Regions from separate parts of the Klebsiella sp. I138 genome, predicted to be linked through region 2. Evidence: predicted binding sites of a transcription regulator. Region 2 holds the regulator's gene; each other region holds the start of a gene.
What was found. The regulator PurR, encoded in region 2, represses purine synthesis genes. The targets are predictions, from matches to a motif close to CANGCAAACGTTTGCNTG.
Positions count from the first base shown of each region.

Region 1: the regulator PurR is predicted to act here: its motif matches at 3,494-3,511, upstream of tusA (sulfurtransferase TusA).
Region 3: the regulator PurR is predicted to act here: its motif matches at 1,894-1,911, upstream of ACMYSK_RS19870 (nucleobase:cation symporter-2 family protein).

Region 1 covers NZ_CP180447.1:4,492,591-4,498,726, forward strand. The annotation lists gene ACMYSK_RS20935 (MFS transporter) at 841-2,061, shown strand; gene ACMYSK_RS20940 (DcrB family lipoprotein) at 2,062-2,619, opposite strand; gene ACMYSK_RS20945 (7-cyano-7-deazaguanine/7-aminomethyl-7-deazaguanine transporter) at 2,693-3,358, opposite strand; gene tusA (sulfurtransferase TusA) at 3,570-3,815, shown strand; gene zntA (Zn(II)/Cd(II)/Pb(II) translocating P-type ATPase ZntA) at 3,903-6,101, opposite strand.
Region 2 covers NZ_CP180447.1:1,088,550-1,094,685, forward strand. The annotation lists gene punC (purine nucleoside transporter PunC) at 1-1,108, opposite strand, end outside; gene punR (DNA-binding transcriptional activator PunR) at 1,221-2,132, shown strand; gene purR (HTH-type transcriptional repressor PurR) at 2,151-3,176, opposite strand; gene ACMYSK_RS05040 (YnhF family membrane protein) at 3,472-3,561, shown strand; gene ACMYSK_RS05045 (MFS transporter) at 3,724-4,890, shown strand; gene sodB (superoxide dismutase [Fe]) at 4,930-5,511, opposite strand; gene ACMYSK_RS05055 (C40 family peptidase) at 5,820-6,136, opposite strand, start outside.
Region 3 covers NZ_CP180447.1:4,253,322-4,259,457, forward strand. The annotation lists gene ACMYSK_RS19865 (AsmA family protein) at 1-301, opposite strand, end outside; gene ACMYSK_RS19870 (nucleobase:cation symporter-2 family protein) at 451-1,842, opposite strand; gene gltS (sodium/glutamate symporter) at 2,130-3,332, shown strand; gene glpK (glycerol kinase GlpK) at 3,512-5,023, opposite strand; gene ACMYSK_RS19885 (MIP/aquaporin family protein) at 5,045-5,890, opposite strand.

The DNA.
Region 1 (6,136 bases), 2.1 Mb from region 2:
AATTTATGACGCGAAGTCTGCGCGTATTTTCGATATTTTCACACGCCAGTGCAATTTATTATGGCAAATATTCTCGCCTGACAGAGATATACCGTTATTCCGTCAACAGGCCAGTGACCTGCCTCTGACATTTCCGCCACATCTTGTACAGAATGGCCTACGAATACATAGGATAATGCTGAATCCCGGTAGTGCAGCGGAATAGTCTCTGTCTCAATTCTTCGGTAGGAGATGCATACTTGCGGGTTATCCTCTGAATTAATGAGTGGAAGAAAATGCAATGAGAACGATTTCTGATTGACGTCCGCTGTCCGCGGTCCCCCGTACGACTTTCCTGTTAAATTCAGGTAATACAGTGAAATGACGGATGTGAAAAAATGAATACCAGACAGAATAAAATTCTGGATAAATAGGGCGGGCGAATTTCCGTTTTATCGTATGCGGTACAGGAGGCCGCATAATGCGGGAGTGCAGAGTCGCCGGTATCATTCCATCATGAGGCATGATTTTATGGGGTTGAATTTTCACAGCATAGCGAAATTGATCGCGTTCTGGGAACCTGCATTATTATTCTCGGGTGGGGAATAATCCGCGATATAGCACCATATTGTCGGAAGCATATAAATATGGCTAAAAACCATTAGTGGGTAGCCAGAGAAGCTTGCGGTAGGCAATATTTATATAGCAGGGATATTATTTAGCGCGGTAAGAACGCCAGCCGCGGCACAGAGAAATATCTCATCCGGCGTGGGAGGCTGCGTGATTTTTGGCTCAGTGGGCTGCTTTTGAGCAGGCGACGTGGTAATAGTGAAACACTGTTGTAAAAATCTGGTGGACCCGATGCCCGAACCCGTCGACGAACCGGCGCTGAATGGACTGCGCCTCAATCTGCGGATTGTCTCAGTTGTGATGTTTAACTTTGCCAGCTACCTGACAATTGGCCTGCCGTTAGCCGTCCTGCCAGGCTATGTGCATGACGTGATGGGATTCAGCGCGTTCTGGGCCGGGCTGGTGATTAGCCTGCAATATTTCGCAACCCTCCTCAGTCGCCCTCATGCCGGGCGCTATGCCGATCTCCTTGGTCCAAAAAAGATCGTTGTCTTCGGGCTGTGCGGCTGTTTTCTCAGCGGTGCGAGCTATCTGCTGGCGGCTGTCAGCAGCGGCTGGCCGTTCGTTAGCCTGGTTCTGCTGTGTCTTGGCCGCGTAATTCTCGGCATCGGGCAAAGCTTTGCTGGCACTGGTTCAACGCTATGGGGCGTGGGCGTGGTGGGGTCGTTACACATCGGGCGCGTTATTTCGTGGAACGGCATCGTGACCTACGGGGCGATGGCGATGGGGGCGCCGCTGGGCGTGCTCTGTTACTCCCTCGTGGGTCTGCATGGGCTGGCATGGACGATAATGATCGTGGCACTGATAGCTATCCTGTGCGCGCTGCCGAGGGCGGCGGTCAGGGCAACAAAGGGCAAGGCGATGTCATTTCGCGCCGTGCTTGGCCGGGTCTGGCCGTATGGAATGGCTCTGGCGCTGGCTTCTGCCGGGTTTGGTACGATCGCGACGTTTATTACCCTGTTTTACGACGCGAAAGGCTGGGACGGCGCGGCGTTTGCGCTGACGCTGTTTAGCTGCGCGTTTGTTGGCACGCGTCTGTTGTTCCCCAACGGGATTAATCGTCTGGGGGGACTCAACGTCGCGATGCTGTGCTTTAGCGTTGAGATTGCCGGGCTCTTGCTGGTGGGGCTGGCTGATAGCTCGCTGATGGCGAAAATCGGGACCTTCTTTGCCGGTGCCGGTTTTTCACTGGTCTTCCCTGCGCTGGGGGTGGTCGCGGTGAAGGCGGTGCCGCAGCAGAATCAGGGTTCGGCGCTGGCGACCTATACGGTATTTATGGATCTGTCTTTAGGGATTACCGGTCCGCTTGCCGGGCTGCTGATGGCATGGGCCGGGATTTCTACGATTTATCTGGCGGCGGCGGGGCTGGTTGCGGTGGCGCTGTTGCTAAGCTGGCGGTTAAAAAAACGGCCCCCGGTTGTTGCTCCGGAGGCCGCGGCGTCGGGCCAGTAGTTACTGGATGACGAGGGTGTTGATGATGTTTTCAGCCGCGCTTTGCGCCTGCTGCTGGTTGTCTGCCGGCAGCGTGATCTGCAGGGTCAGCAGCTTATCGTCAACCTTGCCGAGGATAACGGAAGACCAGGCGGTCTGCCCCTTGGCGGAGATGATGCTGTCCAGCTGTTGCAGCGTGTGACCTTTGATCTCAATTGATTTATTAGTGACAACCTGCAGCTGCGGATCGCGGCTGCGCTGCTGATCTTCCAGGCGCTGAGCCAGCACGCTTAATTCTTCACTGGTGGTGTCGCCGACAATCACGATCACTGCTTTCTGCCCGGTGACGTCAGAATAGACGTGCATGTTGTTGGCCTGGGTTCCCAGCTTGCCGCTCTGGTCGGTCATTCCTGCTGGCAGGGAGAAACTCAGCTTCCCATCCAGCAGGCTGATATTTTGCCCACTGGCGTTGCTTTCTGCTGCTGCCCCTTCGGTTGGCGCTTTTGAATCGCTGTTATCACAGGCCGCAAGCCCCATAACCAGCAGGCCAATACCGACATATTTAACCAAATTGCGCATTGACATCTTCCTTTCGATAAACGGCCATTAACGGCTCATCCGCGTATCTTATCACATCAGCCTGCGAGTACTCTTAACCTGGCTGCAATGCTGATAAATCAGATTTATCTGCCAGTTTTTTCATCAGCATATTCAACAGCATGCCATACATCGGCAGGAAGAAAGCAATGCTAATCAGTACCTTGAAGCTGTAGTCGACAATCGCGATTTCTCCCCAGTTTGCCGCCATAAACGGGTCCGGGCTGCGCCAGAACGCAATGAAGAAAAAGGCCAGGGTATCGCTGACGTTGCCGAACAGGGTAGAGGCGGTTGGCGCCAGCCACCAGCGACGGTTCTGCCGCAGGCGGTTAAAGACGTGGACATCGAGGATCTGGCCCAGCGCGTAGGCCATAAAGCTGGCGGCAGCGATACGAGCGACGAACAGGTTAAAGTGGGTCAGCGCAGCAAAACCTTGCCACTCGCCCATATAGAACAGGGACGAAACGCCATAGGAGATCAGCAGCGCAGGGACCATCACCGCAAGGATAATGCGTCGCGCCAGCGGAGCGCCGAAAATTCGCACCGTCAGATCGGTTGCCAGGAAGATAAACGGAAAGCTGAATGCACCCCAGGTGGTATGAAAACCAAAAATGGAGATCGGGAGCTGCACCAGATAGTTACTGGAGGTGATAACCAGCAAATGGAAAAGAGAAAGCCAGACCAGCGCTTTTTGACGCTGTGACGTCGTAAATGGACTCATATTGTGACCTTTTTAGTGATTGGGGTGAGGGAACCCAATAAATCAATACTCGCGCGGTGGCTTGCCAGCGTGCGTGTACCAGCGTGAAGCGGCAGAATGATACTGCGTTGAGCAGGTAATGCAACGGTTGTTTTTCGCGCAAACGTTAACCTGGCTTGCGTAGCGGAAAAGTGGGGGTAAACTAGGGCCGTTTTGTTGATGTGAGATGAAAATGACCGAACTTTTCTCCAGTCCTGACCACACTCTGGATGCTCAGGGCCTGCGTTGCCCGGAGCCAGTGATGATGGTGCGTAAGACCGTACGTACGATGCCGGTGGGCGAGACGCTGCTGATTATCGCCGACGATCCGGCTACAACTCGCGATATTCCGGGCTTTTGCCGCTTTATGGAACATGAGCTGGTTGCGCAGGAAACCGAGGCGCTGCCCTACCGTTATCTGATTCGCAAAAGCCATTAAGCACGGGTTTGCGTACCGCGCTGCCAAGGACAAAGATCTCTGGCTCCCGTAGCCCCGGTAGGCAACGCGCCACCGGGGTCTCTCCGCTTATTTCTTACGTAACAGTCGCAGGGCGTTTGCGGTCACCAGCACCGTCGCCCCCGTATCGGCCAGCACGGCCAGCCACAGCCCGGTCAGTCCGAGCAGCGTGGTGATAAGGAAAATGCCCTTCAGCCCAAGCGCAATCGCGATGTTCTGGCGGATGTTGGCGTGGGTGGCTCGGGCCAGAGAGATCATCTGCGCCAGACCAGTTAAGCGATTATGCGTCAGGGCGGCATCGGCGGTTTCCAGCGCCACGTCGGTTCCGCTGCCCATCGCAATGCCGATGGTGGCGGCCTTCATCGCCGGTGCGTCATTAATCCCGTCCCCGACCATGGCCAGCGGTGCAGCGGCGTTGAGCGCCGTAACCGCTTCCACTTTATCGGCTGGCAGCAGCCCGGCACGGAATTCCAGCCCCAGCTCTCCGGCAATGGCGGCCGCTGCACGCGGATTATCGCCGGTGAGGATCACCCCTTGCACTCCCAGACGATGCAGGTCATCGACCGCCTGGCGGGCGTCATCGCGCAGCGTATCCTGCAGTGCCAGAATGCCGAGCAGAGACTGCTCGCGCAGCACCAGTACCACCGTCTGACCGGCGCTTTCAAGCTGTTGAATCTGCGCCTCATGCCGGGGAGCCGCACCGTTACCCGCCGCGCAAATCAAGACGCGACGGCCGTCGACTTCGGCTTCAATACCGGAACCTGCCAGCGCACGCTGGTCGCGGGCGGACGGAATCACCAGCTGGCGTTGCTGAGCTTCGCGCACGATAGCCTGCGCCAGCGGGTGGCTGGAGCCTTGTTCTACCGCCGCGGCCAGTGCCAGCAGGTTATTTTCATCTTCGTCATTCAGCGGGATTGCGGCGGTGACGCGCGGTTGGCCGACGGTCAACGTCCCGGTCTTGTCAAAGGCCACCTGGCGTACGCGGCCCAGTTGCTCAAGCGCTGCCCCCCCTTTAATCAGGGCACCGCGACGGGCCGCCACTGCCAGCCCGGACGTAATGGCCGCCGGAGTGGAAATAACCAGCGCACAGGGGCAACCGATCAGCAGCAGCGTCAGACCCTTGTAGATCCACGGCAGCCACGTGGCGGCAAAAAACAGCGGCGGTACGATAGCGACCAGCAGGGCGATGGCCATAATGGCCGGCGTATAGACCCGGCTGAAGCGATCGATAAAGCGTTCAATTGGTGCCCGGCGTTCCTCTGCCTCTTCAATCAGCTTCAGAATGCGGTCAATGGCGCTGTCACCCGGCTCTGAAATCACCGTTAGCTGAACCAGGCGGTCGACGCTGGTAGCCCCTGCCGCCACGCGCTCGCCGGAATGGCGTTCGACCGGCACGGATTCGCCGGTTAAGGCGCTCTCGTCGAAGCTGGCGAACGGCGTGTTCAACTGACCATCTGCGGGTAAACGACCGCCTGCCGCGACTTCAATGACGTCGCCGGGGCGGAGATCGCGCTGGGCGACGGTTTCCCGCACGCCGTCACGCAGGCGAGTGGCGGTATCGGGTTTTAACGCCATCAGGGCGCTCACGCCCTGACGGGCACGGCTGGCGGCCCAGCCCTCAAGACGCTCGCCAATCATGAACAGCAGCAGCACCATTGCGGCTTCGGCCGTTGCGCCGATAAACAGCGCCCCGATGGCGGCGACGCTCATCAGTGTTTCAATAGCGAACCAGCTGCCGCTGCGGATCAGGCGTACTGCCTGGCGGGCGACGGGCCACAGGCCTACCAGCGTGGTGGCAATAAACGCCAGCTCGCCGAAGGGGTGATTAAATTGTTCCAGACCCCAGCTCAGCGCCATCAGCAGCAACAGCGTTATCAGTGGCAGGTTCTCGCGCAGGCGAGAGGTTTCCGGCGGCGGGGTGCTTTCATCGCGCAGCGTGTAGCCCACGGCACGCACTGCGCTTTCTACGGCTGAGCGGATATCGGTATCGGCATTGACCAGCAGTTTTTCGGTAGCAAACAGAACCTGCACCTGGCCGACGCCCGGAACCTGACGCACCGCATTTTCGACCTTACGGGCGCAGGCAGCGCAGTCCATACCTTCGACCAGCCAGCTGTAGCGCGCCTCGTTGAGTGCGTCGCTGTCGGGAGTGGCATTGGCGGTACAGCCTGATTCTGTGCAGCAGCTGTCAGCCTCGGCGGCAACCGGCTTTAATTTGAATGACGAGAACTGCGGGACTTTTTTATCCTGAGCTTCTGGCGTCGACATGGGACCCTCCGGGCAATGATAATTTTCTCATTACC
Region 2 (6,136 bases):
AGACCAGCATGACGCTGGTGGTCGTCAGCAGCGGCGTGGCAATTAACGCAGAGACCAGTAGGCTGGTCAGGAAGCACAGTCCCAGCTGCAGGGTATTTTGCAGCGCTGCGGCGCGACCTGTTGCCTGTGGGAACGGCTTCAACGCCTGGGCGACAACGATAGGATAAATCCCGCCGTTGACGATAGCCATTACGCAGAAGGGAACCATCACCGCAATAATTGACACATTCTCAACCAGCCCCACCATCCAGGTCGCGGCAACGCTGACGGCGAAAATAACCAGCAGCCACGGCAGCAGCTGTTGACCCTGCCATTTTTGCAGCGCTGCCCGGCACCCGTAGCCGCCGACTAAAAAGGCGATCGTCTGCGGAACATAGCTTAAACCAATAGCGGTCGGGCTATAGCCCATGTCATGCAGAATAAACGGTGACCCGGTCAGCCAGGCAAAAAAGCTGGCGGAGCAGGCGGCGTAAATCAGTACGTTTCCGCTGTATTCGCGCGAGCGCAGCAGCGTCATAAACGTCAGTTTTTTCTCGCTGCCTCCCGTCGGCTTGATGACCGGCTTCAGACGCAGGGCGGGCACCATCAGTAGCAGGGTGATGGCGAAAAGAGTGGCAAAGATGGCCTGCCATTCCAGATGCGCGAGCAGCCAGCTGCCGAGCAAGGGTGCGAGGGCCGGCGATAAGCCAACCAGCGGCATGATGGTGGCGAAAATGCGGTTAGTGCGCTGGGCGGGATAATAGTCCGTAACCATCGCCTGCCAGGTGACCGCCGCCGCGCAGACGCCGATTGCCTGAATAAAGCGAAGTACCAGCATCAGCGTAGCATCGCGAACCCACAGCATGCCCAGGCAGCTGATAGCGAAAATTGTCAGTCCGATCAGCAGAACCGGTTTGCGGCCGTAGCGGTCTGAAAGCGGGCCCCAGAACAGCTGCCCGATGGCGAAGCCGGCGAGGAACAGGCTCAGGCTGGCGCTGACCGATGCCGCAGAGGTATTGAGATCTTGCTGAATGGCCGAAAAGGCCGGCAGATACATGTCGGTAGCCAGGAAACCCAGCACGCTGAGTCCCGCCAGCCAAACTAAAAATCCTTTCCCGGGTTGTTGCATAACGTTCTCTTTCTTCTGATGCAGGTATGATGCCGCAGAGTGTAGGGAGTGCATTCTGGCTTGTGAAACGCTAATATTTGCTACATGCATTCAAAATTTTTGCAGGCAGAATATGTGGTCCGAATACTCACTGGAAGTTGTTGATGCTGTGGCCCGCAACGGGAGCTTTAGCGCGGCGGCACAGGAACTACACCGCGTACCCTCAGCGGTCAGTTATACCGTACGTCAACTGGAGGAGTGGCTGGCGGTGCCGCTGTTTGAACGTCGCCATCGCGACGTCGAATTAACGCCGGCCGGGGTCTGGTTTTTACAGGAAGGGCGCTCTGTTATCAAAAAAATGCAGATCACCCGTCAGCAGTGTCAGCAGATAGCCAACGGCTGGCGCGGCCAGCTGTCGATAGCCGTCGATGACATTGTTAAGTCAGCACGGATGCGGCAAATGATTGTCGATTTCTATCGCCATTTTCCGGATGTCGAACTGATTGTGTTTCAGGAAGTGTTCAACGGCGTCTGGGATGCGCTGGCCGACGGTCGCGTGGAGCTGGCCATCGGCGCAACCCGTTCGATTCCAGTGGGTGGGCGCTACGCCTTCCGCGATATGGGCATGCTGAGCTGGCATTGCGTGGTAGCGAGCCATCATCCGCTGGCGCAGATGACGGGGCCGCTCAGCGATGACGTGTTGCGCAACTGGCCGTCGCTGGTGCGAGAAGACACCTCCCGATCGTTACCAAAACGCACGACCTGGCTACTGGACAACCAGAAAAGGGTGGTGGTACCGGACTGGGAATCATCGGCGACCTGTCTGTCGGCGGGACTGTGCGTGGGAATGGTGCCGACCCATTTTGCTCGCCCATGGATCGATTGCGGCGAATGGACGGCGCTTGAGCTGGAGAACCCGTTCCCGGATGCCGCGTGCTGTCTGACCTGGCAGCAGAGCGACACGTCTCCGGCGCTGTCATGGCTGCTGGATTATCTGGGCGACAGTGAAACGTTAAACCGGGAGTGGCTGCGGGCGCCGGAGTGACCGGCGCCGTAGGGACATTTAGCGGCGGTAGTCGACGAACGGGCCGTCGACGACGGAGCGACGCTCGACCAGACGAGGGTGGACTTCGATAGACTGCGACTCTTCGCGCTTGTTAACGATACGATCCAACAACATGTTGAAGGCTGCTTCGCCGAGAGAATCTTTCGGCTGGTGAATGGTGGTCAACGCCGGGCTGAAATAGCGGGCGTTGCGCACGTTATCATAGCCGATCAGGGAAATGTCCTGCGGAACGCGCAGGCCCATCTCGTCTGCGGCGCAGATTGCACCCATCGCCATAATATCGCCGCCGCAGAAGACCGCCGTCGGGCGATGCTGCTGACTGAGGATCTGCTGCATTGCGCGATAGCCAGATTCTGGTTCGAAGTCCCCCTGAACAATCCAGTTTTCCGGCACGACGATCTGCGCTTCTTCCATGGCCTGCATAAAGCCCGCCAGGCGCCCGGCGCCGGTATTGCGTTCCAGCGGGCCTGGGATCACGCCGATCTCGCGGTGGCCGCGTTCGACCAGGTAACGGCCGGCCATATAGCCGCCTTCAAAGGCGTTATCGATGACTGAATCGGTAAAGTCAGCTTTTGCTTCACCCCAGTCCATCACCACCATGGGAATATGGCGATACTCTTCCAGCATGCTGAGAACCGATTCCGGGTATTCGGAACACATGACCAGCAGACCATCAACGCGCTTTTGCGCCATCATCGACAGGTAGGCCTGCTGCTTTTCGAGATCGTTCCACGCATTGCCCAGAATCAGGGTATAGCCTTTCTGGAAACAGCTCTTTTCTACGGCTTCAATAATCTCAGCGAAATAGGCCGCTTCGCTGCTGGTGGCCAGCAGGCCAATCGATTTGGTGTGATTAACCTTCAGGCTTCGCGCCACGGCACTTGGGGAATAGTGCAGTTCTTTGATAGCCGCCCAAACCGCGTTGCGGGTTTCTTCAGCAACGAAGCGGGTTTTGTTAATTACATGTGAAACTGTTGTAGTGGAAACGTTTGCGCGCTTCGCTACATCTTTAATTGTTGCCATTACTTCTCACTCCAGACCTTGACCTGATCGTCTGATTATCGATACGTAAACGTTTGCCTATACACACCCTGAATACAATGTTCAACATTGCATCACGTCGGGAAAACGACACAGAACGACAGGAAGGGGTCAATGGCCGATACGCTTTCAAATTAGCGTGGGATTTTGTCCGATCTTGCGGCAAAGGGGAAGAGCAAAAATGTGCATCACCCTAAATCTCAGAAGATTTTTACGCTATATTGTGTAAAAATGAGCAAGCTCACTTTTCGTGTGGGGATAACTGGGGGGAAAATTGATGGATACAGATTTAAAGTTTTCGCTGACAACAACGATTATTGTCCTGGGTCTTATTGTTGCCGCCGGGCTGACAGCGGTACTGCACTGATTTTGTCGGGGGAGAGGCCTCTTTCCCCCAATATTCCCCATTATTATCAATTTCGCAAAAATCTTTTGTCATTTCGTTTACTTCTGTTTTTTTGTGATTGATGTCATGCTTTTGACTTCTGATGAGATACCGTCGCTGATGACGGTCTGCTGGAGTCATTGAATGAAAATCAACTTTCCCTTGTTAGCGCTGGCGATAGGCGCGTTTGGTATTGGCACAACGGAGTTTTCCCCGATGGGACTGCTGCCGGTGATTGCCAGGGGCGTCGACGTCTCTATTCCTGCGGCGGGGATGCTGATCAGCGCTTATGCGATTGGCGTGATGGTCGGAGCGCCGTTAATGACGTTGCTGCTCTCTCATCGCGCGCGCAGAAATGCGCTGATATTTCTGATGGCGATATTCACCCTGGGTAACGTCCTCTCTTCAATGGCGCCGGATTACACCACGCTGCTGCTCTCACGTATTATCACCAGCCTGAATCACGGCGCTTTCTTTGGCCTTGGTTCGGTGGTGGCGGCGAGCGTGGTGCCGAAACATAAGCAGGCCAGTGCGGTGGCGACCATGTTTATGGGATTGACCATCGCCAACATTGGCGGCGTTCCGGCGGCAACCTGGCTGGGCGAAACAATCGGCTGGCGAATGTCATTCCTGGCGACTGCGGGGCTGGGGCTGGTGGCGATGGTCAGCCTGTGGTTCTCGTTGCCTGAAGGTAGCGCCGGCGATCGGCCGAATGTTAAGCAGGAGCTCTCCGTGCTGCTCCGCCCGCAGGTGCTATCTGCGCTGCTGACCACCGTGCTCGGCGCGGGGGCCATGTTTACGCTCTATACCTATATTTCACCGGTGCTGCACACCATTACGCATGCTTCACCGCTGTTCGTCACCGCGATGCTGGTGTTGATCGGCGTCGGCTTCTCCCTGGGGAACTACCTGGGCGGTAAATTTGCCGACCGCTCCGTCTCCGGGACGCTAAAGGGTTTTCTATTGCTGCTGATGGTAATTATGCTGGCCATTCCGCTGCTCGCTCAGACGCCGTTGGGGGCCGCTATCAGTATGGTGGTCTGGGGTGCGGCAACCTTCGCCGTGGTTCCGCCGCTGCAAATGCGGGTAATGAGAGTGGCTCATGAAGCGCCGGGACTGTCATCTTCGGTGAACATCGGGGCGTTTAACCTGGGGAATGCGCTGGGTGCGGCAGCCGGTGGCGCGGTAATTTCCGGCGGGCTGGGCTATGCCTTCGTACCGGTGATGGGGGCGATTATTGCTGGTCTGGCTCTGCTGCTGGTGCTGTTTGGCGGCCGTTCGCAACCGGAAGAGGCGTTTGCCGGGCAGTAGATTTATTCGCAGAAGGGTTGCCCCTTCTGCGTAAACGTTTTATGCCGCCAGATTGGCTGCGACAAACGTCCAGTTTACCAGCGCCCAGAAGTGCGCCAGATACTCAGGGCGAGCGTTACGGTAGTCAATGTAATAGGCATGTTCCCAGACATCCACGGTCAGCAGCGGTTTGGCGTCGCCGGTCAACGGCGTGCCAGCGTTGCTGGTGGAGACAATGCTCAGGCTGCCATCGGCATTTTTAACCAGCCATGTCCAGCCTGCGCCAAAGTTCTTCGCTGCCGCATCGGTAAACTTCGCTTTAAAATCTGCAAAGCTGCCGAAAGACTGGTTGATGGCAGCTGCCAGCTCGCCTTCCGGCTCGCCGCCCGCATTGGGTGCGAGGCAGTTCCAGTAAAACGTGTGGTTCCAGACCTGAGCTGCGTTGTTAAAGATGCCACCTTCGGAAGAGCGGACGATCGCTTCTAAAGACTGACCTTCAAACGGAGTGCCTTTGATCAGGTTGTTGAGGTTGGTGACGTAGGCCTGATGATGCTTGCCGTAGTGGTATTCCAGGGTTTCTGCGGAAATGTGCGGCGCCAGGGCGTCTTTTGCATACGGTAATGCAGGTAATTCAAACGACATTGTTACTCTCCTTATAACTTCTTGTTTTTTAGCTCACATTCAAAGGATGTTTCACCATCCAGAACTGCCTGTACTGTCTATCGCCGGGACGAGTGCGACAGGCTTTTATTGTGATCAGAATGCTAACACTTGCCGAACGGAGTTAAAAGCCTTGCAATGATAAAGGGTATATTTAACAACCGTGATCGGCGCAGCCTACACCCGGAAGGGGGAAAAAATGTCAGGTAAGAGGAGGGGAGTCTGTTCTGCGTGACCGGCGTGCGAATTCCGTGCCACAGATAACCTACCGCAGGTGCGGCAGGTGAGAGTTAGCGGATAGTTTTCGGGGTCATCACGCGGCGGGCGCCAACATAGTGGCGAATCCAGTAATCTTCGCTTAATGAGGTTATCTGGATATCACGGCCGGTACGCGGCGACTGAATAAATTTACCGTTGCCAACATAGACGCCAACGTGGTCGGCGGTGCCGCGCCCACGGGTACGGAAGAACACAAGATCGCCGCTTTGCAGCTCCCCGCGATCGACCGGACGGGCGTCGCGCAGGTGGTACATCTCATTCGCGGTACGCGGAATGCGGATTTTGACCAGATCCTTATAGGCGTAATAAACCAGTCCACTACAGTCGA
Region 3 (6,136 bases), 2.3 Mb from region 2:
TTTCGTCGGCGTGCAACGGGTCGCTGAACTGGCGGGTACTGAAGCCAATATCCACCGTTTTAGCCACCAGAGTCGGCGGTTTGCCGTCGCGCCCGAAAGTGACATTTTGCAGCTGTAGATGGAGAGGTGAAGAGAAGCTGTGATCCATCGCATCGAAGGAGACCTGCCAGCCGGTACCCTCGCTCAGCCAGGCGCTGGCCTGGCGTGAACCCCAGTGGGTCTGTAGCAGGAACCAGGCAGCAACGATGGCGACCAGCAGGGCGATCGATAGCCAGAGGACCAGCTTTCCAAGAAATTTCATGATCTTCCATCCTGAGAGGTGCACATAGGGCTGTTATGCACGATTTATGCGCAATCCTCAAGACAGGAGTTGTTTTTTTAGATGACAGCGTGACGGGTTCAGGTGTTGGTGCCGCCCCGGCGCACAAAGTGCTGCCGGGGCGAAGAAGATTACGACTTCTCTGGAGGGAAAACCAAATTCAGAACAATCGCCGTAATCCCGCCGGCAGCAATACCGGAGGAGAGCAGGTTCTTCAGCCAGTCAGGGGCAAACTGCAGAATCAGCGGCTGCTGGGAGACGCCGAGGCCAACCGCCAGCGACAGGGCGATAATCAGAATCGCGCGGCGGTTCAGTGGTTCGCGAGAGACGATACGCACGCCGGACGCGGCAATGGTGCCGAACATCACCAGCGTTGCGCCGCCGAGCACCGGTTCCGGAATGTGCTGGACAAAGCCGCTGACCGCCGGGAACAGGCCCAGTACGATCAGCATCAGTGCCACCACGAAGCCGACGTAGCGGCTGGCGACGCCGGTCAACTGAATCACGCCGTTATTCTGGCCGAAGCAGGAGTTCGGGAAGGTATTAAAGACGGCGGAGACAAAGGAGTTCAGGCCGTTAGCCAGTACGCCACCTTTCAGACGTTTCATATACAGCGGGCCGGAGACCGGCTGTTCGGATACGTCGGACGTGGCGGTGATATCGCCGATGGTTTCCAGCGAAGTAATCATAAAGACCAGCATCAGCGGCAGCAGCAGGCTCCAGTCGATGCCCAGACCGTAATAGAGCGGGGTTGGCACCATAATCAGGCTGTCGTTTACCGGTGCGCTGTTGGTTGGCAGCATATCGAGCAGCCAGGCCGCCAGATAGCCTGCCGCCATGGCAATAACCAGGGAGGCGATGCGCAGGTAAGGGTTGCGCTGGCGGTTAAGAATAATGATCAGCGCCAGAACAATACCCGCCAGCAGCAGGTTTTTCGGCGCGCCGAAGGTATGGTCAGCCATAGCGGAGTAGCCACCGCCGATGGAGGTCAGCCCGACCTGAATCAGCGACAGACCGATAATCATTACCACCACGCCGGAGACCAGCGGCGTAATGACCCGCCGGGCCAGATGCAGGACCCGAGAGATGACCATTTCCGTGCAGCTTGCCAGCATTAGCGTGCCAAACAGCGCGGCCATCATCGTTGGTACATCGGCTCCGCCGGTTTTCAGCGCGGTGCCGCCCATAATCAGCGGGGCAACGAAGTTAAAGCTGGTGCCCTGAATCGACAGCAGTCCGGACCCGACCGGTCCCCAGGCTTTAATCTGAATGATGGATGCCACACCGGAAGCGAACAGCGACATACTGATGACGTGCTGTGTGTCCTGAGCCGGAAGGCCCAGCGCCTGACAGATTAACAACGCCGGCGTGATGACCGCGACAAACATCGCCAGCAGGTGCTGAAAAGCGGCGAACAGGGTTTGCGGCAGCGGCGGGCGGTCTTCGAGGCGGTAGATTAATTCGCTGGTTGTTTTATGCGCAACCGGTTGCGCGGCTTCTGACTCGGCGGTGTTAACGGACATCACAAACAATCCCAAGGTGGCAAAGCGGGAATTTTATCGGACTGTAGTGCAAAAGCAAACGTTTGCCACTCTTTGGCGGGAAATTTTTATACAAAAAACCACCGCGGATATTTTATTAACATTTTGTATGCTTGATCGCATCAATATCAAAACAAACTATCTTTTCCTGTTATTTGCCAGGCGCTTCTGCTTAAAATCTGGCTCCGATTTCTCAAGACGAGAATCTATCGACACCGGGAATACCGTCGCGTGTGAATGAATCATGCGCAAATAAGGAGCTCTTTTTTATGTTTCACCTCGATACCTTATCGACGCTTGTTGCCGCAACACTGGTGCTGCTACTAGGCAGACAACTCGTCCAGAAAGTCCCCTTCCTGAAGAAATACACTATCCCTGAACCCGTCGCGGGTGGCCTGCTGGTGGCACTGGCGCTGCTGGTGCTGAAAAAAAGCATGGGTTGGGAAATCGATTTTGATATGAGCCTGAAAGACCCGCTGATGCTGGCGTTCTTTGCGACGATCGGGCTTAACGCTAACCTGGCCAGCCTGCGGGCAGGCGGTAAAGTACTGGGGACGTTTCTGATTGTGGTGGTGGGTCTGCTGCTGCTGCAAAACGCCCTCGGCATTGGCATGGCAAAGCTGCTGGGTCTGGACCCGCTGATGGGCCTGCTGGCCGGTTCGATCACCCTCTCTGGTGGCCATGGTACCGGCGCAGCGTGGAGTAAGCTGTTTGTAGAACGTTACGGTTTTGCCAACGCCACCGAAGTGGCAATGGCCTGCGCCACCTTCGGCCTGGTGCTGGGTGGGCTGATTGGCGGCCCGGTAGCGCGTTATCTGGTTAAACACTCCTCTTCTCCGGACGGAACGCCGGACGACCAGCTGGCGCCTACCGCGTTTGAAAAGCCAGAGATGGGCCGGATGATCACCTCGCTGGTGCTGATCGAAAGTATTGCCTTAATCGCAATCTGTCTGACGCTCGGGAGGGTGGTTGCGCAACTGCTGATGGGAACCGTGCTGGAATTGCCGACCTTTGTCTGCGTGCTGTTTATCGGCGTGATCCTCAGCAACGGTCTGGCGCTGGCGGGCTTCTATCGCGTGTTTGACCGGGCGGTATCGATACTGGGTAACGTCAGCTTGTCGCTGTTCCTCGCCATGGCGCTGATGAGCCTGAAACTGTGGGAGCTGGCTTCGCTGGCGCTGCCGATGCTTGCCATCCTCGCGGTGCAGGCGGTAGCGATGGCGCTGTATTCGATTTTCGTTACCTACCGCATGATGGGTAAAAACTATGATGCCGCCGTGCTGGCTGCCGGTCACTGTGGCTTTGGTCTCGGCGCAACGCCGACGGCGATTGCCAATATGCAGGCGATCACCGACCGTTTTGGTCCGTCCCATATGGCATTTCTGGTGGTGCCGATGGTTGGCGCGTTCTTTATCGATATTGTGAATGCGCTGGTGATTAAGTTGTATTTGCTGCTGCCGATCTTTGGCTAAATCCCCGTCGTCTTTCAGGCCACAGGTGCGTTGACTACGTTTGCTTACCCCGGTCACAGAGTTATCTATGTGACCGGGGATGCGCGCACTTGTCGCCTTCCTGTGACCCGAAATCCATAGGGGATTGCCTGGTAAAGGTCCGTAGCCCGGTCAGTACAGCGCCGCCGGGCATTTTCGGGTTATGACTCGTCGTGCTCTTCCCATGCCAGGGCGCGTTTCACCGCTTTTTTCCAGCCGCTGTAGCGGTAGTTACGCTCGGTGGTTTCGATACCCGGACGGAATTCACGCTCAATGACCGCTTTCTCCTGCAGCTCATCCAGATTCTGCCAGAAGCCTACGGCCAGACCTGCCAGATAAGCGGCTCCCAGCGCCGTAACTTCACGTACTTCCGGGCGCTCAACGCGGGTGCCCAGGATATCGGACTGGAACTGCATCAGGAAGTTGTTGGCGACGGCCCCTCCGTCGACACGCAGCGCGTGCAAACGAATCCCTGAATCAGCCTGCATGGCTTCCAGTACATCGCGCGTCTGATAGGCAATAGACTCCAGCGTGGCACGAATAATATGGTTGGCATTCACGCCGCGCGTCAGGCCGAAGATGGCGCCACGAGCATACGGATCCCAGTAAGGTGCACCGAGGCCGGTAAACGCCGGAACCACGTACACGCCATTGGTGTCTTTCACTTTAGTCGCGAAATACTCGGAATCGAACGCGTCGTTGATCAGCTTCATTTCATCACGCAGCCACTGAATGGAGGCGCCGGCCATGAACACCGCACCTTCCAGCGCATAGTTCACTTCCCCACGTGGGCCACAGCCGATAGTGGTAAGCAGACCGTGAGTCGATGTGACCGCTTTTTCCCCGGTATTCATCAGCATAAAGCAGCCGGTGCCGTAGGTGTTCTTGGCCATCCCCTCTTTGACGCACAGCTGACCGAACAGCGCCGCCTGCTGGTCACCGGCGATACCGGCGATTGGAATACGCGTGCCGCCTTTACCGCCGATGTTCGTCTGACCGTATACCTCGGAAGATTTACGGACTTCCGGCAGCATCGCGCGTGGAATATCCAGCGCTTCCAGCATTTTGTCATCCCAGTCCAGCTCGTGGATGTTGAACAACATAGTTCGCGAGGCGTTGGTGTAGTCGGTGACGTGAACACGACCCTGCGTCATTTTCCACACCAGCCAGGTATCCACGGTCCCGAACAGCAGTTCGCCGCGTTTTGCCCGCTCGCGGGAGCCTTCCACGTGGTCCAGAATCCATTTTACTTTGGTACCGGAGAAGTACGGGTCAACCACCAGTCCTGTGGCCTTGCGGATGTACTCTTCCATACCGTCACGCTTGAGCTGTTCGCAAATTTCAGCGGTACGACGGCATTGCCAGACAATCGCGTTATAAATCGGTTTACCGGTTTCGCGCTCCCAAACAATGGCAGTTTCACGCTGGTTGGTGATCCCGATTGCCGCTATCTCGTCGGAGTTAATGTCGGCCTTCGCCAGCACTTCAACCAGGGTAGAGCTTTGCGATGCCCAGATCTCCATCGGGTCATGCTCGACCCAGCCTGGCCGCGGATAAATTTGCTCAAATTCACGCTGAGAAACGCTGACGATATTGGCATCGTGATCCATCACAACGGCCCGGGAACTGGTGGTGCCCTGGTCGAGCGCAACGATATATTTTTTGTCGGTCATAGTATGAGTCCCGTAGTCGGATTACAGCGAAGCATTGTGTTGCGTAGTCGAGGTGCTTTCTTTCTCGTCCTCGACGCAGGTGTCGCAGGGCAGATGGCGGCCAATCAGCTTGCGATAGCTGAACGCGCCTAGCGCGGCACCCACTATCGGTGCGCACAGCGGCACCAGGAAATAAGGAATATCTTTACCGCCGGTGAAGGCGATGTCACCCCAGCCGGCAAGCCAGGCGAACGTTTTTGGGCCAAGGTCGCGTGCCGGGTTCATGGCAAAACCGGTCAGCGGTCCCATGGATGCGCCGATAACCGCGATCAGCAGGCCGATCAGCAGCGGTGCCAGCGGGCCACGCGGGATGCCGTTGCCGTCATCAGTCAGCGCCAGGATGACGCCCATCAGGATAGCGGTAATCACCATTTCTACCGCGAATGCCTGCACAAAATTGATATGTGGGTTCGGGTAAGTGGAGAAAATACCGGCCAGCTCAAGACTTTCGACGCTGCCGCGCACCATATTGTGGCTGTGTTCGAAATCGAAGAAAAGATTGTAGTAAAGCCCGTAAACTAACGCCGCAGCGCAAAAGGCGCCAGCGAACTGAGAAATGATAAAAGGAACAACTTTACGCCCGTCGAAGCAGGCAAACAGCCATAATGCGATAGTAACCGCAGGGTTAAGGTGCGCACCGGATACGCCTGCGGTCAGGTAGATAGCCATCGCCACCCCCAGACCCCAGATGATGCTGATTTCCCACTGACCGAAGCTGGCTCCCGCAACTTTGAGCGCCGCGACGCAGCCAACGCCGAAAAAGATCAACAACCCGGTACCAAGGAACTCTGCGATGCACTGGCCTTTTAATGTTGATGTCTGGCTCATATTGAATCCTGAAGCGAAGTGGTGATTATTGTATGTATGAAGGTCGACGACGACCACGCTGCCTTGTAGGCATAGTGTTAATTTATCGTTAACGAACAAAAACGAGAAATATCGAAATATAAATGTGTGTGCTGCGTCAAGAAAATGAGCGTTTTCGCGCCATAAACGCGTGTTGTGACACATTTGACCCTCTTTTTCGGCAGATTGAGTTAACCCATTGATTAACAATTGCCAGAGAAGTCCCCG